DNA from 3 places in the Peribacillus phoenicis genome. Region 2 is predicted to be linked to each of the others. Evidence: riboswitches for the same ligand, from Rfam matches in the RefSeq annotation. Region 2 holds a riboswitch; each other region holds the start of a gene.
The links. A riboswitch is a leader RNA that binds a small molecule or an ion and turns the genes downstream of it on or off. The one in region 2 is predicted to bind S-adenosylmethionine.

Region 1 (7,805 bases), 330 kb from region 2:
GCTGATAGCATTCCTTTGCGTATGGCTCTTCGTTGCCTTTAACGAAAAATGTGGCTTTAACCTGATAGCGGTCCAAAATATCCAATATATCCATGGTATTCAAAGATGGACCGTCATCGAATGTCAAATAGGCGATTTTCTGATTTTCCTTACTTTTTAGGAGCGGTGTCATCTCTTCAGGAACCATTGCATGAGCTTGAATGTTTTGCACAGCCACAAGAAACAAAATAATAATGAAAGAACCCGCCATGGAAAGAAATAATTTAAGCTTATTCTTCATAGGTGTTGCATCCCCTTCCTTTTGACCATTAAGATGTACCAATATAGCGGTTTAATGCGCAATAAGGCAGCGGTAAAAAATACCGCTGCCTTATAATATGAATTATCGATCGACATTAAAGTAACGAGCTTCAGGATGTGCAAAAACAATGGCCGAAACGGAAGCCTCTGGTTCCATCATGCATCCTTCAGTCAATTCCACGCCAATATCTTGAGGTTGTAACAGGCGGAATAGCTTCTCCTGGTCTTCCAGATTAGGACAGGCAGGATAACCAAAAGAAAACCTTTGTCCGGTGTACTTAGCGGCAAATCGCTCTTTCATGGACATTTCAATCGGATCGCTTATACCTAAATCATCCCGCATTAATTGATGAATTCTTTCCGCGAACCCTTCAGCTGTTTCGAGAGCAAGTGATTGAAGGGCGTGATTTTTCAAGAAATCACCTTCAAGCTTAAGTTTTTCTGCCCATTTTCTGATTCCTTTTCCGGCAGTGACCAGGAAGAATCCTACATAATCCATTTGCCCGGAGGAGACCGGTTTTGCGAAGTCCGCTAAACAAAGATGCGGATTCGTATCTTGCCTTGGGAATTCGAAAGTTTCCAAAACCTCTTGATGATTGTCCGGGTTGTAAACCAATAGCTTATCTCCTTCGCTCTGAGCAGGGAAAAATTGATAAACTGCATGCAAGCCATAATCCGGTTCCGTCTTTAGGAATTCGATCAATTCATCAACGAGATCATTGAGCTGCACTGCTTTTTCATTCCCTTGCTTAAGCAATTCGGAAACTTTCCCTTTTAACCCCAAATGATGACCAATCAGCATTTGCCTATTTATATATGGCTGGACGACATCCAATGGATAGTTCTTCAGGACGTGACGTTTGATGTCCCGCGGTTTTTGAACGGGAACATCGCTTAAAGGGGCAGCTGTTGACTGCTTACGAACAGGTTTTTCCAGCGTGGCGGCAATGGCGGCATTCGCTTTCGACCTTTCTCGTTTCTCGACTAACTCTTCCAAGTACACCACTTTTTTGTCAGAGTCATGTAAAATATTCGTTACAGCCAAACCATCCATCGCATCTTTGGAATATAAAACCGGTCCTTCATATTCAGGTGATATTTTAAAATCGGTGAATTTACGCGATAATGCTGCCCCTCCCACTAATATTGGGGTATTTATTCCCGCTTGCCTTAAATCCTGTGCGGTTAAAACCATTTGCTGTGCAGATTTGACAAGTAACCCAGATAGGCCAATGATGGTTGGCTCATGTTTTCGAACCTCTTCAATGATTTGTTGCGGTGCAACCTTGATCCCTAAATCAATGACTTCATAGCCATTATTGGATAGGATGATATCCACTAGGTTTTTCCCGATATCATGCACATCTCCCTTGACAGTCGCCAACAGGATTTTCCCTTTTTTAGCGCTATCTTCAGAGTTTTCCATAAGTGGTTCAAGGTGAGATACAGCCGCCTTCATCGCTTCAGCACTCTGAAGCACCTCTGCGACAATAAGTTGGTTGTCATTAAACAACCGACCCACCTCACTCATGCCATCCATCAACGGTCCATTGATGATTTCCAATGGGGTATCACCGCGCTCAATCGCTTCATTTAAATCATCAACCAATCCTTCTTTCGTTCCTTCGATAATATAGTTACCTAGACGTTCGTCCAATGGCAGGATCACACCATTATCCTTCTTCTCCGCTTTTTTTCCACGATAAAATTCGGTAAAAATCGCTAAGGTTTCCGTTGAAGTCTCAAACAGGAGTGCCTCAGCCAGTTTCACTTCCTCTTCCGGAATCAGAGCGAAACGTTCAAGTTTTTCTGTATTCACGATGGCATAATCGAGTCCCGCTTTTGTACAATGGTAAAGGAAAACTGCATTTAATATTTCCCTTCCCCTCGCTGGCAGACCGAAAGAAACGTTAGAAATGCCAAGTATCGTCAGGCATTCTGGAAACTTTTCTTTAATAGCCTTTATTCCATTCACCGTCTCTAAAGCAGATCCGATATATTGTTCATCACCTGTGCCTACAGGAAATACAAGCGGATCAAAGATGATGTCACTTTTGTTTAGACCGTATTTATTGACAAGCAGATCCACAGACCGTGTTGCCACTTCCAATTTCCGTTCAGCATCGACGGCCATCCCGATTTCATCAATGGTTCCTACGACAACGGCAGCACCATATTGATGGACTAAGGGTACTATTTTTTCAAAGCGCTCTTCACCATCTTCAAGGTTTATGGAATTAATGATCGATTTTCCTTGTGAATGTTTTAATGCTTGTTCAAGTACAACTTCATCTGTAGTATCGATGACCAATGGGACCTTCACTTTTTTGACGACCTCTTCTACGAATTCCTTCATATCGCCAAGCTCATCCCCATCAGGATCAGCAAGACAAATATCAATGACATGGGCGCCTTTTTTCACCTGGTTACGTGCAATTTCGGCTGCTGGCTCGTAATGCTTGCTGCGTATCAGCTCCTTGAATTTTCGGGAACCGATAACATTCGTCCTTTCACCTACGAATAAAGGACGCATTGAATCATCATAAATGAGCGGTTCTATGCCTGATACGGCATGACCATGGGCAGTTTCCGTAATTGTACGGGGCTTCATGCCTTCGAGGACCCTGGAAAGTTCTTTAATATGCTCTGGTGTCGTACCACAACATCCGCCAATGATATTGATCCATCCCTTTTCGGCAAATTGCTTCATTTTCTCTGCCAGGGAAGTAGGTGACTCATGATAGTGGCCTTCTTCATCAGGGAGCCCGGCATTCGGATAACAACTGATGGCACTATTCGATATATCTGCAAGTGTCCTGATATGGTCTATCATGAATTCCGGTCCTGTTGCACAATTAAGGCCGACAGCTACGGGCTTCATATGTTCAACAGATAAATAAAAAGCTTCTATGGACTGGCCGGCAAGTGTCGTGCCCATCGGTTCGATTGTTCCTGATATGATGACAGGCACATCTTTTCCCGTTTTTGCGAATGCTGCTTTGATTCCAGAAAAGGCAGCCTTGACATTAAGCATATCCTGACAGGTTTCCACCAACAGCAAATCTACACCGCCATCCAAGAGACCCAGTGCCTGTTCTTCATAAGAATCGGTTAAAATGTCAAAAGTCGTTCCGCCCGTTACGGATAGCGTTTTTGTAGTGGGGCCCATCGAGCCAGCTACATACCTTGGCCACTCCTCATTGGAATACTTTTCACAAGCTTTAACGGCAAGCTCAGCTGAAATTTTATTTAGCTTGTAGGCAATCGTGCTTATTTGGTATTCCTCAAGAACGATGCTGGTCGCTCCAAAGGTATTTGTTTCAATGATATCTGCGCCCGCTGCTAAATATTTTTCATGAATGGTTTGGATGATTTCCGGTTGCGTCAGTGATAAATATTCATTACAGCCCTCGAATTGTTCCCCGCCAAAATCGTCTGCTGTCAAATTCTCCGCTTGAAGCATGGTTCCCATCGCCCCATCAAGTAGGAGAATCTTAGAATTTAACTGATCTTGAATCGCTTTTTTATTCATGTACTGCCACCTCTGATGTCTGTTTACTATCGACTTTTCTAATATATTTCGTAAGTTCCGCCGTCATTTCATAGCGAAGGAACGGAGTGATTAAATATATGCCCTTGAATTTTTCCCTTGCCGCGTCCACCAGTTCCCGCGCGATATTAACCCCTTCCATCCTAGACTTTACAGGGTCATCCCCCGCTAAAGCCATGGCCCTTCTTACGTTATCGGGCAATTTAATGCCTGGGATCTCATTATGGATGAATTCTGCGTTCCGGGTGCTTGTCAAAGGCATGATACCGATGAAAATCGGGGTTTCTAAATGTTTTGTAGCTTCATGTACTTCTTCGATTTGCTCCACCGAATAAATTGGCTGTGTCAAAAAGGATTGAGCACCGCAGGAAATCTTCTTTTCCATTCTCAGTACGGCTTTATCCAGATATTTCACATTGGGATTAAACGCTGCCGCAATTTTAAAATTCGCCCGTTGACCCAAACTTTGACCGGAATAGGAAAGACCTTCATTAAATTGTTTGACCATGCTTATAAGGTCAAAGGAAGATAAATCATAAACCGAAGTGGCACCAGGGAAGTCCCCTATTTTTGAAGGATCTCCGGTGATGATCAATAATTCATTCAGCCCCACCGTCTGCAGACCCATTAAATGTGACTGCAGGCCAATCAAATTTCGATCACGGCATGTTATATGCACCATCGGATTAATATTCAATTGGTTCTTTAGTAAGTTAGCCAGTGCATCATTCGATATCCTTGGTGAGGCAAGTGAATTATCCGCTAATGTAATGGAATCGACCCCTGCTTTTTTCAAAACCTCAGCACCGGTCATGAAGCTCTCTATTCCCAGCTTTTTCGGTGGATCAAGTTCAACTAGGATCGTCCTTTCCGTCTTGGCCTTTTCGTACAGTGGAAGTTCCAATTCTCTTTCGTTCACTTCAATTATTTCTATTTCACGGGGTTTCGTAATTTTCTCTTTTACAGGAGCAAAACTTCCAATTGCATTCTTTACAGCTTGAATATGCAGTGGAGTCGTTCCACAGCACCCGCCTATGATAGCGGCACCTTGCTCACGAAGTTCCAGGGCACTTGAACCGAAATATTCCGGCACAGCTTTATAGACGAGCCTTCCATCCACATAATCCGGGAGGCTGGCATTAGGGTATATGGCAATCGATGCATCCTTCGGCAAGCTCACTTCTTCCAAGGCCCGGATCATATGATGTGGACCGAGACGGCAATTCACCCCAACAACATCGGCACCCAATTGCTCGAGTTTTTGAAAGGCTTCATTTAAATGGATTCCATTTTGAAGATTACCCAGTTCATGCATCGAAACATTTGCGATGATCGGCAATCCGGTTTCATTTTTTACGATTTGCAGGACGGTTTCCAGCTCTTCCAGGTCATAAAATGTTTCCAAGAGAATCCCATCAGGGTTTTCCATCAACAGACTGTATAGCTGTTCACGAAACCCCCGTTTAATCTCTTCCATGCTTAAATCCGATTTCCTGATACTCCGCTGTGCCCCTATGGTACCGAAGACATACGCATTTCCTTTTGCCGCTTTTTTAGCAAGAATGACTCCCTGGCGGTTGATTCTGCTAACTTCATCTTCAAGTCCATACCGTTTCAATTTGTTGAAATTGGCTCCGTATGTATTTGATTGAAGGATATCTGCACCAGCTTCGAGATAGGCACGGTGGATGGACTCTATTTGATTTGGATTCGTGCAGTTTAATTCCTCATAACATTGATCGATGCCATATGAGTACAATAAGGTCCCCATTGCCCCTTCCCCAACCAACATTCTTTCTTTCACTTCTTTACGAAAATTCATCATTACACCCTCTCTCAAAAACAGTCCTGTTTTTGTCGTATTTTATGAGTATGAGAGAAAAGGAAAAAAACCTTCTCAAAGAAGAAGGTTTTTTGAAACATTCTCCTCATCTATCAAGCTCTGCTTGCTGGATTTAGCACCTTTGCCTAAGCTGGTTGCTGAGGTTTCTTCGGGCCAGTCCCTCCACCTCTCTCGATAAGATCCATTTATATAATTTTCACAAGATTTCAAAATTAGATTATATTTAATTTACATTAATAATCTGTCAATTTCAATACCTGATCGACATTTTTTTCACTTTTGCAAAAATGATTCAATCTTTTGCGGCTTTAACCCTCTTCAATATTCTTTGTTTCCAGTCTTCCGCTAACGAGTCTAGAGTAAGTAAAGCCTTAGCGCCTTCCAGGCCATCTCGTTTATGAAGGATTACCTCTGCTGCATAATGAACTGAAATTTTTTCTTGCAAACGATCTATTAGCACGATTTCGTTTTGCTTATTTATCGTTCCTTCTTGAAGTACTCTTGCAAAATATCCAGTGAAACTCGTTTTCAGCACGAGTTCCAAAAACTTAGGTTCTTGATTGAAGTGGGAAATGGTCGAACAAGGTATCCTTCCCTGGTTAATTTGAACAATCACTTCGCCTATTTGATAAATATCGCCGATATACGTGGCTTCTTCCCTCATCCCCGCTACAGTTAAATTTTCACCGAATGCTGGGATATCCAGCTTTTTAGAGAATTTTTCATTCCATAATGAATAATGCTCAAAGGGGTAAAAGCACAAAGCCCGATCAGGACCTCCATGGAACTTTACATTACCTACCCCATCACCAATTATGCCTGATTTAGTCACTGTCACATTATCATGTGCTTGTTTATCCATGGCAGAAAAGATATCGACATTCGAAAAAATTTCCTGTTTCGGCTTTCCGGCATGAAGTGATTTGATTTTTCCATTTTCCATTTTGCATCTTCCATTCATATTTAATTTATATCATCCTATATGTATAAATTATACTAAAAATCCATTTATTCTGTAGCTTTTTATAAGTATATGAAGTGAAAAAGCCACATGAGCCGTTAAATGGGCGAAATATCATTGATTTCCAGAAAAATTCATAGGATAGTTTCAGTAATTTTGTTGCTATTTCAGAATTAAATATGGTAGAATATGAACACAATATATAGTCGAAAACTACAACCGTTCGCCTATATGTTGATTTTCACGATTGAATTCCTCATTGTCGCTCTTTAGGGAGCGAATTTTTTTTGCTTTCATTAATATCCACTAATTCCCTGTAATTCCATTCATTTTCTTGCATCGTGATCGACTTACCTATTTGTACTTTCCTTCCCTCCTTATCAAGTCCCTTTCATTTCCTTATTAGAAGCCTGATTCCTTGCAAAAACAAGCAGAAAGCCGAGCGACATCATGCGTCTTCCGCTCAGCTTCCTGTTTACGCTTGTTTCTTTTTTTTCGGTGCCGCTTTCTTTCGGGTCGTCTTTTTCTTTTCCGGTTCATCATGTTTTGTACGGTCTATGGATGCCTGTAATGCCTCCATTAAATCGGTTACATTGTTGGAAACTGGTTCTTTTGTTTTCGCTGTAATCGTCGTCTGTCCCGTTTTCTTTGATTCAATTAATTCTAGTAACGCGGTTCGATAGTCATCGGTGTATTTTGTCGGATCGAAAGTAGTCGTTAATTGATCTATCAATAATACGGCAGTATCGATTTCTTTTTTTACAATGGTATCATTGGCAGGGATATTCGGAACATCCGCTGTGGAGCGGACTTCATCCGGATAATGAATCGTTTCCATCACCAAGGTATTATCAACGACTCGGATAACCGCCATTTGTTCTTTAGAGCGAATGATGATTTTTGCCAACCCCACCTTATTCGATTCCTTGAGGGCCTGCCTCAAAAGGGAATAAGCTTTTATCCCCCCGTCATTAGGGGACATGTAATAACTCCGGTTAAAATAAATGGGATCTATTTCTTCAATTTTAACGAAATCCACGATTTCCACGGCTTTTTCTTCGTTTTGTTTTTTCAGTTGCTCCAGTTCATTGTCTTCCAATACAACAAACTTTCCCTTTGTATACTCAAAAGCGCGGACTATATCATCCTTC
Region 2 (7,805 bases):
TTCAAAGAATAATAGCGTGATCCCTAACTCATCTGCGTTGAAATTCCCAAAGATTTTTTGAGCATCATATGTTCCATAATAATCGCCCACACCCGCATGATCACGTCCGACGATAAAATGTGTGCAACCATAATTTTTACGGACCATCGCATGGAAAATGGCTTCCCTAGGTCCTGCATAACGCATGGCAGCAGGGAAAACTGCAAGGGAGACGCGATCCTTAGGATAATATTTTTCAAGCAGCACTTTATAGCTTTCCATTCTTACATCTGCCGGAATGTCATCTGATTTGGTGGCACCTACAAGAGGGTTTAAGAATAAGCCGTCGACTATCTCCAATGCTGTCTTTTGAATGTATTCATGTGCACGGTGAACAGGGTTCCTCGTTTGGAAGCCGACAACCGTTTCCCAGCCTTTTTCAGCAAAAGCTTTCCTTGTCTCGACTGGGTCCAAATAGTGAGCTTGAAACTGCGGACGCTCTATTCTCTTGATCAACTTTATTTCCCCACCGACATATACATCACCGCGGTTATATAAATTTTTCACTCCAGGATGCTTCTCATCATCCGTTTGATATACTAATGTCGCTTCCAATTGCTTATCTGGCGTGTAAATATCGGAAACGGAGAGAATCCCGTATGTTTCACCTTCATGAGTCAACGTTACTTCTTCACCTATAGTAAGGGTTTCTGCAGTTTCTTCGGTCAAAGGAAGCGTAATTGGGATGCTCCATACATGACCGCTGCTAAGCCTCAAATCCTTGACCACTGTCTCGTAGTCACTTTTTGTAAAGAATCCTTTAATTGGACTGTAGGCACCAGTGCCTATCAATTCAAGATCACTTAAAGCAATTTGATCGATTTCGATTGACTTTGTTATTTTACTAATATCATAATTTGGTTCCCAAAGATCGATTAATGTTCCTCCGTGCGGTAAACTGATTGTCATGCTAATTTCCCCCTATGGTTTCTATTTATTTAAGCCTATGGTTTCTATTTATTTAAGCCTATGGTTTTTATTTATTTAAGATAAATGCAATCCGCATTCCGTTTTTTGAGCTCCTTGCCAACGGCCAGAGCGTAAATCATCTGCATTGAAGGCTGGTGCTGTACATGTTTTACATCCAATGCTCGGATATCCATTATCATGCAGGATATTATATGGAAGTCCGTTTTTGTGGGCGTAGCGCCAAACATCTTTCCATGTCCAATGTATGAGTGGACATATTTTAACTGACTTGAACTTATTATCCTTATTGATATACTCGGTTAAAGCCCTTGTTTCGGATTGCTCCCTCCGCAGTCCCGAAAGCCATGCTGTTGCCGTTGAAAGCACATCGGTAAGCGGAATGATTTTACGGATATTACAGCACTTATTTGAATCTCTAACCCATAATTCATCCCCATATTCCGCTGCTTGTTCCTCTAGCGTCAAGGCAGGTTTCTTCATTTCGATCGAAAGCTTTGGATATCGCTTTTTCACTTGCTCGATCAATTGATAAGTTTCCTCAAAATGAACATCTGTATCAAGGAAAACTATTTTGGCAGAAGGATTGACCTTCGCCAATAAATCCGTAAGCACGATGCCTTCAATGCCAAAACTGCAAGCATAAATCAGTTCGTTTCCAAAATGGTCATTCGCCCATTGCAGAACTTCCAAAGCACCTTTTGTCTCACTGTCTTCGGGAAATACAGGGAAATCCCCAGTGTTGAAATTTTCATAGTTTATTAATGCAGCCAACTTTGTAGCCCCCTCTAAAAACTTGCTGTATCAGGTTAGAGTAACTGTTGATCAATGCCCGTTGTAATCTTCTCCAGTTTGTTTGACTCTAGGAAAAAAGAGACGAATCTAACCAATACTCTCTCTATATCAGTTAAACCCGCCTCTAGTTTTTCTAGTCAGCAGATACCTTATTTAATTCTTAATTTTTCATTTCTTTCCATTTGAATGATTTTACCATCCTGGACAATAAGTGTAATGGATCCATATTTCATAGAATTAAGCATTTCTTGAAGTCGTTCAAATATTTCTTCAAGCTGATTCTCTTTATCCAAGCCTGTTCCTCCTTTAAGAAAATCCGCGAATTTCTTATTTTCACCGCTGGTTCAATGAATTTCTTAGATTTATATAATTCCAAACAACCTTACATTGTTATGGTTTGCCTACAACTTTCCCAAAAAACAAAAATCTTTCCATGATGGAAAGATCCCAAGGTAAATATCTTTACCTTATCTTCCAAAATGATCAACATTTTGTTGGAGGTAGCACCTTGCATCGATCATGCAGGTTGCTGGACTTCAAAGGGCCAATTCCCTCCGTCGCTCTGGATAAGTTTTATTATTTTAAATATTAACATATATTTAATCCTTGTCAATGGAGTTTTCTTATAAAATAACTTGGTTTAATATTATGGATGAACTGTTATTTTTATACACACTATTCCGATTATGATTTTATGTTCATGTAAATATGAAAATAGACTCGTCTTTTTAGATAAAGCATCCAAAAAAATGAGTCTATTTTCATTAACAAACCTATTATTGGCGCCTGTCATTCTTTGAAAAAATAATTTCTCGAATTCCAGTACTTTTTATAGAAGGAATTACTCGAATTCATTAATTTCTTAACTGTATCGCTTCTACAAATTCTTGAACTTGACTCTGGACGCGATCAATTAAATGCAAATCATTTATCGGGTTTTCTGAATTCTGTTTATCTATTTCTTTATCAACGAAATAAATCCCCTGCAGCGGCTCGCCTTTTAATATTGAAATTAATGGTTTAAGTGCATAGTCAATCGCCAATAGATGCCTGTTACTTCCGCCAATCATGATTGGCAGTACTGGCTTACCCTTAAAAGCACCTTCTGGCAACAAATCGATCAAGGCCTTCAATACACCTGTATAAGAAGCCTTATAAACCGGTGAACCAATAATGACACCTCTAGCTGCTTGAATTTTCTCTGAAAGCTTTAAGATATCTTCGCTATTATATTTGCCTTGGAATAAATCATCTGCTGAGAAATCCGTAATTGAGAAATAAGCTGTGGTAAAACCTTCGTTTTCAACTAATGATTGAATATGTTTTAGTGAAATGTCCGTTCTGGACGGAATAGCCGGACTTCCTGATAAAATTACGATATCGGTCATTTAATCTCCCCCTCCAATATTACATGATTTCCAGATAAAATCTTCGTAAGCATTTCGTACAGCATGCATTTATCGTAATAGTCTGAAAAATATAAGTCAAATCTTACACTCTGGTTTAAAAAATTTTCAAGTTTACTCCATCGGATCTTAAGGAAAATAAAACGGTCATATTGAAGGGCTTGAGCATCAAGCCGTAAATATGACCGTTTCATTATGTATGTTTTTGTTTGCCATGAATACCATATACCAAAAGTTGAGCAATGCTCTTAATTCGTTCAGAAGTAAAATATGGCTCCTTTTTCTGCTGATGGATCTCATAATGTGTAGATAATGCCAATGTGAAAGAAATGATCCCTACATTAAATAGGATAATATCAGAGATATACTGTATCTCACCACTATCTATTCTCTTCTGTATTTCAATATGCCTGGCATTCGGCTTGAAAATCTGATCTACATATTGCTTAGAAATATCTTGATCAAATTGTGTTTCCCTGAATAGTATCGAAAACTGTTCTTTATTATCAAGAATTTTATTTATCATGGTGCAAACATGATTCTCCACTAGATCATCCGTAGATAGATGGCTAGTCCCATCTTCAGATTCCTCTTTCTCATCAGGGGTAATGGTAGCCAATAGCAAATCTTTTTTGCTGTCAAAGTATTTGTAAATAGTAGCTTCGGAAACATTGCAAGCAGAGGCAATTTCATTCGTTCTTGTCATGTCAAAACCTTTAGTGGCAAAAAGAGTCCGGGCTACATTTATGATTCGTTCTTTCGTTTGCTGCCCTTTTTTCAAAAATATCAACCTTCTTTTATAATGATAAGACCGGTTTCACCAATCTATTTTCCATGATATCCCGATGGTATCAATCGGTCAATATTACCTTTGATTCATTAGAATTCAATATTCCCATATATCATAAATAGAAAACATCGTCTGATTGGGACGATGTTTTCTTATAGAGAAAATCACTTAAAGGATGCATAGCCATCATCGACCATGACTACACTTCCATTGATCGCATCCGCTTCCTCTAAAGATAATAGATAGACGGCATTTGCAACGGCTTCTGGCTTAATTAATTTACCGCGCATTTGACTTGCATTCAATTTATCGATGATTCCCATATCTTTATAGCCTTGAATGATAGGAGTGTCAACCCCGCCTGGCGCAATGCCCACTACCCGTATGCCATAAGCACCCAATTCCAAAGCAGCTGTCTGTGTCATCATTCTTACAGCTCCTTTAGTCGCCTGATAGGCAAAGGTTCCGTGGGAAGCTAAGTAACCAAACACAGAAGCCGTATTAATAATGACACCCTTGTTACCTAGCTCCTTCATTTTCCGTCCTGCTGCCATGATTCCAAAGGCAACTCCGTGCTGATTCACTCCAATCGTTTTGAAGTAACCCTCCATATCTTGATCGAGGATCATACCGCCTGCACCGATGCCGGCATTATTAAACATGATATCGATCCTTCCGAATGTTTCCACTGCTTTATTGATTAAGGATTCAACATCTTCCTGCTTAGAAACATCCGTTTTTACAAAAATGGCCTCTCCGCCATACGCTGTAATCTGTTCAACGGTTTCCTGTCCCATTCCTTCATTAAAATCCGCAACAACGACCTTGTCCCCTTTTGCTGCGAATTTCAAACATGTGGCCCGGCCAATACCGCTTGCTCCTCCTGTAATAACTGCAACTCTTGCTGTCATGTACATTCCCCTTTCAACACTAAAAATATAGTAAGTGTTTACTTACTTTTTTATTATAAAAGTAAGGAATATTTAATTCAAGCAATATGTATTTATATAGGGTTTTGAGCTTTCATAAGTAAAGCTGTCCTATTACTAGGACAGCTTCATTTTTTTAACAGGTTTTCAATTCGGCCTTACTTATGGATGTCTTCACCATTTCAATGAAAAGCTGCATAAAACGATCATCACCTGTTAATTCTGGATGAAACGCACTAACGAGGACATGGTCTTGTCTCGCAGCTACTACATTCTCTTCATAAACAGCCAATACTTCTACACCTTCTCCAATTCCATCAGCAAATGGCGCCCGGATGAAAACTGCCTTATAAGGGGTTTCCATTCCTTTGATTGATAGTTCAGCCTCGAAACTATCCTTTTGACGTCCAAATCCGTTCCTTTTCACGGAAATGTCCATTAGTCCAAGATAGGCCTTCTCATCGCCAGTCAATTCATTGGCCGCCAATACCATCCCTGCACATGTACCGAAAATTGGTTTTTTATCTTCGGAGAAAGTTTTGACTGGTTCCATAAATCCATAACGATCCATTAGCTTCCTCATCGTCGTGCTTTCTCCGCCTGGAATGATCAAGCCATCGATTTCCAGCAACTGCTCCGGCTTTTTTACTATAACTGCTTGTTCGCCGGCAGCTTTGATTTGATTCAAGTGTTCTTCAACTGCTCCCTGTAAACCCAAAACACCGATAGTTATCATATTACCATCCACGTTCCTGCATCCGTTCTGCCGGAGCTAGTTTGGAAATATCAATTCCTTTCATTGCACTGCCTAACTCTTTGGACAACTTGCCAATCAATTCATAATCGGTGAAATATGTAGTCGCTTGAACGATTGCGGATGCGAATTTTTCTGGAGTTTCAGATTTAAAAATACCAGACCCTACGAAAACGCCATCTGCTCCCAATTCCATCATCAATGCTGCATCTGCTGGAGTCGCAATTCCACCGGCTGCAAAATTAACTACAGGCAATTTACCTGTGCGTTTGATTTCTCTTAAAATTTCATAAGGGGCTCCAAGATTTTTTGCCTCTGTCATTAATTCATCATCACTCATGATGCTCACTTTACGAATTTGTGACTGTACCTTTCTCATATGACGCACAGCTTCCACAATATTACCCGTTCCTGGTTCTCCTTTTGTACGAAGCATTGATGCTCCTTCGCCAATACGGCGTGCAGCTTCACCTAAATCACGGCAGCCACAAACGAAAGGTACGGTGAAATCACTTTTTAGAATATGGTATTCTTCATCAGCAGGAGTCAGCACTTCACTTTCATCGATATAATCCACTCCCATGGATTCCAGGACCCTTGATTCAACGATATGACCAATCCTTGCTTTAGCCATGACCGGGATGGACACTGCATTCATTACTTCCTCTACAATTCGCGGATCTGCCATTCTTGCTACGCCGCCAGCCGCACGGATGTCGGAAGGAACCCTTTCCAATGCCATGACAGCCACAGCACCTGATGCTTCTGCGATTTTTGCTTGTTCTGCGTTAATGACGTCCATGATTACGCCACCCTTTTGCATTTGTGCCATTCCTCTTTTTACTGTGTCAGTTCCTAATAATTTTTCCATTTTTCTCTTCCCCCTAATATTTGCATTTTTTAGATTTGTTAGACTTAGTATAAAAAAGAGTTGACCGCATTGAAAGTGTCAGTTTTAATAAATTTAATGGGGTCAGTAAATTTATAAAAAAAGGTGGAAACAAAATGAATATGCTTTCTTGCGATTTAAATCGGTTAAGTGAAGTACCATTGTACGAACAATTATATTCATATATTAAAAAAGAAATCATTGATGGCCGTCTTCTTTACGGCACAAAACTGCCTTCCAAACGGAAATTGGCAGAGTTCCTTCAAATAAGTCAAAATACTGTCGAGACTGCATATGAACAATTGACTGCTGAAGGATACGTTGAAGTCATACCAAGAAAAGGGTACTATATTCAAACATTCGAGGATTTAGAGTATACACAAACTAACCAAGTTTCAGTGGAACAAATCAATCATAAAGAAGGGGAATTGCTATATCATTTTCATCCCAGCCAAATTGACACGGAACACTTCCCATTTGAAAAATGGAGAAAACACATGAAAAGCAAAATCGATGAATCACATCAAGATCTTCTTTTACTTGGGGATTCTCAAGGGGAATATGAATTACGATATGAAATTGCCCATTATTTGTATCATGCACGTGGTGTACAATGTGTTCCCGAACAGATCATCATTGGTGCAGGAATGGAAATTTTATTGCAGCAGCTTGTCCTTCTTTTCGATAAAAATGCCATCTATGGTGTTGAAGATCCTGGGTATCACTTGATTCACCGGATTTTACGCAGCTACCCAAATGAAGTCCATCCTCTGCAAATTGATGAAGAAGGCGTAAAAGTGAACCAAATTGAAGATTCAAACATCGACGTCGTGTATGTCACTCCCTCACATCACTTCCCCAATGGGACAATCCTATCCGTTAACAGACGGACGCGATTGTTGAACTGGGCTCAAGGGGCAGGAAACCGCTATATTATCGAAGACGATTATGATAGTGAATTTCGTTATAGTGGAAAAACAATTCCTTCCTTACAAAGTATGGATGCTGGTGATAAGGTGATTTATTTAGGGTCATTCTCAAAATCATTGATGCCATCAATTCGGATTAGTTATATGGTTCTTCCCGCTCCATTGTTACAAATGCATCAACAGGAATTATCTTTTTACCATTCAACCGTTTCTCGGATTGATCAGCATGTATTGACACAGTTCATGAAGGAAGGGGATTTTGAAAAGCATTTGAATCGGATGAGGAAAGTTTACCGTCGGAAGTTGGATAAAGTGATCGAGCTGCTTAAACCCCATCAACATATAAA
Region 3 (7,805 bases), 370 kb from region 2:
ATTTTCCTAACTTGTGGTTGATATGGTATAGTAGTTTTTGAATATCATTTCAATCACAAGTTAAGGAGGACATAGTCGTATGAGCGTACATATTGGTGCAAAAGAAAATGAAATTGCGGAAACGGTCTTACTTCCTGGGGACCCGTTGCGTGCAAAATATATTGCTGAAACATTTTTAGAGGATGCTAAACTTTATAATGAAGTTCGTAACATGTTTGGATATACAGGGACATATAAAGGGAAACGAATTTCTGTACAAGGTACAGGCATGGGTGTCCCATCCATTTCGATTTACGTGAATGAATTGATGAATAGCTATAATGTCCAGAAGCTGATTCGTGTGGGAACTGCAGGAGCGATTCAGAAGGATGTAAAAGTCAGGGATGTGATCCTTGCAATGAGTGCTTCCACCGATTCCCAAATGAACCGCATGACTTTCGGCGGGGTGGACTTTGCCCCAACGGCGGATTTCGAATTACTAAGAAAAGCTTATGACGCTGGCACAGCTAAGGGCTTGCAATTGAAGGTCGGTAATGTTTTTACGGCCGATCAGTTTTATAACGATAATAGTGATTTGGAAAAATGGGCAAAATACCAAATCCTTGCAATCGAAATGGAATCAGCAGCGCTATACACGCTTGCTGCTAAATTTGGCCGCCAAGCATTATCTGTATTAACCATTTCCGATCACATTTTAACCGGTGAGGAAACGTCGGCGGATGAGCGCCAGTCAACCTTTAACGAAATGGTTGAAGTGGCATTGGAAGCAGCGATCCAGGACTGATAATTGGATGTAAATGACAGGCGGGTGACCAGGAATAAGTGAAGCTGTATAATGACAGTTGGATACAGGCTCAGTTATTCCTTGGTAGCCCCATTTTTGTAATGTCAATAGATGCCTGTAGTCCAGGGAGTTTTCTCTATGCTTTAACGTTTGCGAAGCGTAAAAAAATACATATGGTCATAAGTTGTTATTTTTGATAACAATTATTTTTCGATTGTCATGAAAGCTGTTAAAATAGAAAGAAATCGTTTATATCGTCATGAAGAATGAAAGTGGTGAGGCTTCAGTGGAAGAAGAAAATCAAGAACAGCCAAAAGAGGCAGGGAAATTCATTAAAATAAAGAAGTTTACGTTCATTATGGGGATTTTCTTAGTCATATTTCTAACTGCAGGGATTACTACAATAGCCTTGACCTTTGGAGATGAAAAAGTAGAGTCATTAGCACCGGATAAGCATGCGGAATTTGAAAAGCTGTATACTACATACGATAAGATAAAAGATAACTATTATGAAGAGGTTGATGAAGAAAAGCTGGTTGACGGCGCAATTAATGGAATGATCAAATCATTGGATGATCCCTACTCTGCTTATATGGATAAAAAGGAAGCATCTAGTTTCCATGAAAGCATCTCTTCATCTTTTGAAGGAATCGGTGCCGAGATTCAGGAGCAGGATGGACAAATCATGGTCGTCTCACCTATAAAAGGGTCCCCAGCAGAAAAAGCGGGGGTAAAGCCGAATGATATCATTTTAAGTGTGGACGGTAAAAGCGTTGAAGGGCTAAGCTCTTCTGAAGCTGTCCTGAAAATCAGGGGCGAGAAGGGTACGAAAGTGGATCTATCCATCTCAAGAGCTGGTGAGTCGGAACCGATTGAGCTCACCATTAAACGGGACACAATTCCGATTGAGACGGTTTATGCGGAAATGCTTGATGATGGAGTTGCCAAGATTCAAGTCACCAGTTTTTCCGAACATACAGTCCAAGAGCTGAAAACGGCGCTTGAAGAAATGTCCAAGAAGGATATGAAGGGTCTCGTATTGGATTTGCGGGGAAACCCGGGGGGACTGCTTGATCAAGCAATAGAAATGGCAAGCCTGTTCATACCTAATGGGGAAGTGGTCCTTCAAGTTGAGGAGCGCAGCGGGAAAAAACAAGTCTATAAATCGGAGAATGATGGAGAACTGAAAATCCCGGTAGTCGTGTTGATTGATGACGGAAGTGCCAGTGCTTCTGAAATCGTTGCAGCGGCTGTCAGTGAATCTGCGGACATTCCATTGATTGGTGTCAAGTCATTTGGGAAAGGGACAGTGCAGACTGCCGAAGACTTTGAAGATGGATCTAACTTCAAATATACGGCAGCTAAATGGTTGACTCCTGAAGGCAATTGGATTCATAAAAAAGGGATCAAGCCGGATATTACTGTGAAGCTTCCTGGTTATGCCAGCCTTCCGTACATTTCGCCCGATAAGGAATTGAAAGCATCTGATTCTTCGAGTGAAGTGAAAGCTGCTGAAGAGATGCTGAAGGAAGCGGGACATGATCCGGGTAAGGTAGATGGATTCTTTGATGAAGCAACAACGAATGCGGTCACAGCATTCCAAAGGGAACAAAAAATTAAAGAAACTGGCACCATTAAAGATGATACTACCATGAAATTGATGCAGGTCATCCAGGAGAAAATCCTTAAGAATGACACACAAGTGAAAAAGGCGGTAGAAGTATTAAAGAAAGAAATCAATAAATGATTTTGCCCGAATAGCCTGTCAGCGATTATCGTTGGCAGGCTATTTTTGTCGTTTAATGCATAGGATTCCAATATTAGGCAGAGAATAGGGGTAATTTTCCGATGAGGTGAGGTAATGAAAGAAAAGGTATTGTTCATATATCTATTGATCTTGATTCTGGCAGGCTGCACTTATGCCCCTTTACCCAAACAAAATGGAAATGCAGGTACGGAAAAAAAACTAACCAAAGAAGAGAACCAGGAAAGCGTGAAAACATTTCTGTTAATTGGTGTTGATACAAGGGGAGAGGAAAATTCTCGATCAGATGCGATTATACTGGCAAAATATTTTCCTGAGCAGGAAAAACTGAAGCTGGCTTCGATTATGCGTGATAGTTATGTGAAAATCCCCGGGAATAAATCAGGATATAACAAAATAAATGCAGCTTATTATTATGGTGGAAGGGAACTTCTCAAGAAAACCATACAGGAAAACTTTGGTGTCAAGGTCGATCATGTAGCGGTAATTGACTTTCAGGGATTCGTGAAGATGGTCGATTTACTTGCACCTGAGGGGGTAGCGGTGAATGTGGACCAGGAAATCATTGATGATATGAGCATTCAAGCAAGCGTCGGTAAAAATGTTTTACATGGGGAGGAAATATTGAAATATGTCCGTTTTAGACATGACGATGAAAGTGATTTTGGAAGGGTTGAGCGTCAACAAGAAGTAATGGTTCAATTAAAAACAGCGTTTATAAATCAAATCTCGTCCTTCGAAGGGATGGCAGCCCTTCCTAGTATAATCGAACAAGGACTCTCGTACTTGGATACAGATATTGGACTGAAAACAATAATGGAAATGGGTCCAAAAGCCGTCTTCCATACACCGGACACCGTCGAAACCTTAAGGGTTCCAGTGGAAGGAAGCTTTAAAGATGAAATATATCCCCAGTCCGGAGCCGTTTTGGAGATGGACTACACTAAAAATAAGAAGGCACTTCAGGAGTTCTTTTCCAAAAAATAAAAATTGTATTGTGGACCTCGCAAGAATAATCACAAAAACGAGAGGGATACGAAATCCTTCTCGTTTTTTATCATCAATAAAGCAACCTGGATCATTTAACAAAAAGCGGGATGTTTTTAATGAAATCCGGTGTTATGATGCCATTTTCGGTAATGATGCTTGTAATTAGATGATTCGGTGTAACGTCAAAGGCAGGATTGAAAGTCTTCACGTTTTCGGGAGCGATCCTAACACCTTGAATGAAGGTGATTTCCGCTTCATTCCGTTCTTCGATCGGGATGGAAGTGCCGGACTCGAGAGTAAGGTCGAATGTGGTTGATGGAGCGGCCACGTAAAAAGGGATACCAAAGTGCTTGGCTAATATGGCCAATCCCAATGTCCCGATTTTATTGGCTGTATCTCCATTAGCCGCAATTCTGTCGGCACCGACGATAATGCCATTTATTGCTTTCTGGTGAATCGTATGGGCAGCCATATTATCAGAAATTAATGTGACATCCACCCCCGCTTGCATCAATTCCCAAGCAGTCAAACGCGCCCCTTGCAGGACAGGCCTTGTTTCACATGCATACACTTTTAGCGGAAAGTCCTTTTCTTTAGCCAGGTGGAAGGGAGCCAAGGCTGTGCCATACCGAGCCGTGGCAATTCCCCCAGCATTACAATGCGTTAGAATGGAATCTCCTCTAGTGAATAAGGATAAACCATGTTCCCCGATTTTCCTGCACATTTCTTCATCTTCAGCAAAGATGGCTTTAGCCTCCGATACAAGTGCTTCCTTGGCAGTTGAAATGCTTTGCGCAGCTTGCAGGGTAATTTCCATCCTCCTTAACGCCCAAAAAAGGTTGACAGCAGTTGGCCGTGACGAGGCGAGTTTTTCAATATGCCTTGCTACATTTTTCTTGAATTCGGCTAATTCAGTGGTTGTTTCCTGTTTGGCACCAAGTGCAACACCAAATGCTGCTGTCAGTCCAATTGCTGGGGCACCGCGAACTTTTAATGTCAAAATGCTGTCATATACATCATCAACAGAATGAAGTTCAATAAATTCAGTTATGGAAGGCAGGGCTTGTTGATTTAATAATGTAATATGGGAATCAGCCCATTGTACCGAATAAGGTAATGGTGCTAGTTTTGTCATGTGCAGGTCTCCTTTTAAATGGTTGAATAAGATGGCAGTGTACGTTGCTTCAACGCTTCAATTACAGCTGGAACATCCAATTCTTCTCGTTTTTTAATTAAAAAAGCACCAATTTCCAATGTAGCCGTTTTGGCAGCGATCCTTGTTTCTTTATCTTCAATGACATTTAAATCGGCAACATGGGAAAGTCCGATGGTTCGCCGAATCATTTCACAGCCGGCAAAGCCGAATGCATCTTTTTTAAATTTTGTCAGTAAATAAGGCAGATAACCTTTCACATGGCGAAATGGGCTTTTATTTTGGCCTTCCCATAATTCGGAATAAGTTTCTTCAAAGGCATTCCAAAATTCATTAAGGTGTGTGAAAATCTCTTCCTTTCCAGCGCTATTACGTGTGACTGCCTGAAAGAGAAGGTTGGCGGTGTATTGACCAAGGTCAAAACCAACTGGACCATAAAAAGCGAATTCCGGATCGATAACCTTTGTTTCAGTTTTACTTGCAAATATACTTCCAGTATGTAAATCACCATGAAGCAAGGCTTCCTGCTCGGTTTCAAAGCTTTGTTTCAGCTTAGCGACCTCAAGGATCACTTCTTTATCATTCCATATATTTTTGGCGGCATCTGTCAATTCCACCTCGAAATCTCCCGGGAGTTCCTCAAAAAATGGATCCGTGAAAATAAAGACCTCAGTGATTTTGCAGAGTTCGGGATTCGTGAAATGTCGGGCCACTTCCTTTTTCGCAGAGGGTTCTAAATGATAATCGGATGTATAAAATGCCGTTTTCGCAACATATTCACCAATATGCTGAGAAAGCAATGGATATGAATCTCCTTCGATCAATCCTGTTCTAACGATTTTCAAGTGCGATAAATCCTCCATGACCGTGATGGCAAGCTGTTCATCAGAATAATAGACTTGCGGTACGAATTCTGGGCAATAACTTCTGAAATGAATCAACGCATTCGCCTCAATCGCAGCTCTTTTCAATGTCAGCGGCCAGCTTTCGCCAAGTACCTTGGCATAAGGGACCGCTTGTTTAATTATAATTCCTTTATTTGTGACTGTGTCTGTAATATGAAAAACATAATTTAAGTTTCCATCGCCGATTTCTTTACATGTTAAACTTGCATCCGCATTGACCAACCCAAGTTTTTTTGCAAGGGTTATAGCTGTTTCGTTTGTCAATCTCTTAAAATTTGAATGGTTTTGAGTCATTCTTTTCCCCTCCGGATTCAAAATAAGAATAAAAAAGCCTCTTTCATATAGAAAGAGGCAGAAGTTTTGGCTTCGGACCTCTTATCTTCCAGAATATGAATTCTGGTGGAATTAGCACCGTGCTCTGTGGATTTTATAATCCGGCGGTGAATCCGCCCCATTTCACAATGGTATTACAGTCGGTTGCTGGGCTTCATAGGGCCTTTATCCCTCAGCCTGCTCTTGATAAGAGTAAATGTTTTCTGAAATTTTAATCTTCGGGAAAATAATATCAACTTTTTAAATAGTTTGTCAATGGGTAAATTAATAAAAATCAGGACGTCGATCTTCGAATACAGGTATTTTGTTACGTGCATCCGAAACTTTATTGAAGTCCAAGGTGCCTGTCAGGAGTTCGTTTCCTTCTCCGGCTTCACTTATGATATTTCCCCAAGGATCAATAATCAAGGAATGACCGGCAAATATATTATTGACATCAGAGCCTGAGCGATTAACGGCTACAACATAGGCTTGGTTCTCGATGGCACGGCTAATCAATAAGGCTCTCCAGTGATCGAGTCTCGGCTTTGGCCATTCAGCCGTAACGAATAGAACTTCGGCGCCTTTAGCGGTATGGGCTCGCTGCCATTCAGGGAAACGGATGTCATAACAAATGAAACCAGCACATATTTTTTCATCAAGAGTAAATAAACCATCCTTTTCTCCTGGCTTCAGGAAATGATGTTCATCCATTAACTGAAATAAGTGAAGCTTATCATATTCTTTTATGAGATTTCCCTGTTTATCGATGATGATCATGGTGTTATAGATTCCCTTGCTCGTTTTTTTCGCAATGGAACCGCCTACGATGTGAATCTCGTGTTTCCTTGCCTGTGTTTTAAGAAATTCAATCGTTTTTTCGGCCTCTTGATCTGCAATCTCATTTAACCTGCTTAAGTCGTATCCGGTTGTCCAAAGCTCTGGTAAAATGACGATATCGGGTTCCGACCGTGCTGCTTTTTCCAACCATTGTTCCGCAACCTGAAAATTGATATCCGGTTGCCCGAATGCTATATCCATTTGAATACAAGCTATTTTCCACTTCATCGTTTAAAACCCCCATATGTAAAAAATGCTTTACAAGACTATGATAAACATATATCATTTGTGACTAGAATTTCAAGAAATTTCAGAGAAGGTGTATAAATGGTGCAATTCGAAAAATCCAGACAGCTTCAGGACCTGCCTAAGCAGTTTTTTGCCTCACTAGTCGCAAAAGTCAATGCCATCACGGAGCAAGGACATGATGTCATAAATTTAGGTCAGGGAAACCCTGATCAGCCAACACCAGACCATATCGTGAAAAGCTTGCAGTCTGCCGCTGAAAAAACGATTAATCATAAATATTCGCCATTCCGGGGGCATCAATATTTAAAAGATGCTGCTGCCGTCTTTTATGAACGTGAATACGGTGTCAAGCTGGATCCGAAAAGTGAAGTGGCGATTCTCTTCGGGGGAAAGGCAGGTCTTGTCGAACTGCCGCAGTGTTTATTGAATCCGGGTGATACGATTCTTGTTCCGGATCCCGGCTATCCGGATTATCTTTCCGGTGTTGTTTTAGCCCAGGCAAAGACCGAGTTCATGCCCTTGACAGAAGAAAATGATTTTCTTCCAAAATACAGTGACATACATAAAGAAGTACTTGATAAAGCGAAAATGATGTTCTTGAACTATCCGAACAATCCCACAGGTGCTTCTGCAACTGAAAGTTTCTTTGATGAGACCGTCTCTTTTGCAAAAGAGCATTCAATTTGTGTGGTCCACGACTTCGCTTATGGAGCGATAGGATTCGACGGTAAAAAACCGGTAAGCTTTCTCCAGTCAGAGGGAGCGAAGGAAATAGGAATAGAAATATACACACTATCGAAAACATAC

Region 1: it holds a riboswitch for S-adenosylmethionine, as region 2 does, so the genes downstream of both, ABC374_RS13825 (bifunctional homocysteine S-methyltransferase/methylenetetrahydrofolate reductase) here and ABC374_RS12245 (YezD family protein) in region 2, are expected to answer to the same signal.
Region 3: it holds a riboswitch for S-adenosylmethionine, as region 2 does, so the genes downstream of both, mtnK (S-methyl-5-thioribose kinase) here and ABC374_RS12245 (YezD family protein) in region 2, are expected to answer to the same signal.

What each region holds. Positions count from the first base shown of each region.
Region 1 covers NZ_JBDFMF010000001.1:2,827,339-2,835,143, forward strand. The annotation lists gene ABC374_RS13815 (polysaccharide deacetylase family protein) at 1-280, opposite strand, end outside; gene metH (methionine synthase) at 383-3,832, opposite strand; gene ABC374_RS13825 (bifunctional homocysteine S-methyltransferase/methylenetetrahydrofolate reductase) at 3,825-5,672, opposite strand; SAM riboswitch class I at 5,776-5,874, opposite strand; gene ABC374_RS13830 (MOSC domain-containing protein) at 5,986-6,636, opposite strand; gene ku (non-homologous end joining protein Ku) at 7,130-7,805, opposite strand, start outside.
Region 2 covers NZ_JBDFMF010000001.1:2,494,473-2,502,277, forward strand. The annotation lists gene sat (sulfate adenylyltransferase) at 1-948, opposite strand, end outside; gene ABC374_RS12240 (phosphoadenylyl-sulfate reductase) at 1,024-1,728, opposite strand; gene ABC374_RS12245 (YezD family protein) at 1,911-2,054, opposite strand; SAM riboswitch class I at 2,226-2,334, opposite strand; gene ssuE (NADPH-dependent FMN reductase) at 2,616-3,149, opposite strand; gene ABC374_RS12255 (TetR/AcrR family transcriptional regulator) at 3,361-3,948, opposite strand; gene ABC374_RS12260 (SDR family NAD(P)-dependent oxidoreductase) at 4,122-4,868, opposite strand; gene pdxT (pyridoxal 5'-phosphate synthase glutaminase subunit PdxT) at 5,023-5,622, opposite strand; gene pdxS (pyridoxal 5'-phosphate synthase lyase subunit PdxS) at 5,624-6,511, opposite strand; gene pdxR (MocR-like pyridoxine biosynthesis transcription factor PdxR) at 6,646-7,805, shown strand, end outside.
Region 3 covers NZ_JBDFMF010000001.1:2,863,258-2,871,062, reverse strand. The annotation lists gene deoD (purine-nucleoside phosphorylase) at 80-784, shown strand; gene ABC374_RS14015 (lmo1851 family serine protease) at 1,071-2,531, shown strand; gene ABC374_RS14010 (LCP family protein) at 2,646-3,536, shown strand; gene mtnA (S-methyl-5-thioribose-1-phosphate isomerase) at 3,628-4,674, opposite strand; gene mtnK (S-methyl-5-thioribose kinase) at 4,689-5,891, opposite strand; SAM riboswitch class I at 5,970-6,123, opposite strand; gene ABC374_RS13995 (carbon-nitrogen family hydrolase) at 6,195-6,977, opposite strand; gene ABC374_RS13990 (pyridoxal phosphate-dependent aminotransferase) at 7,077-7,805, shown strand, end outside.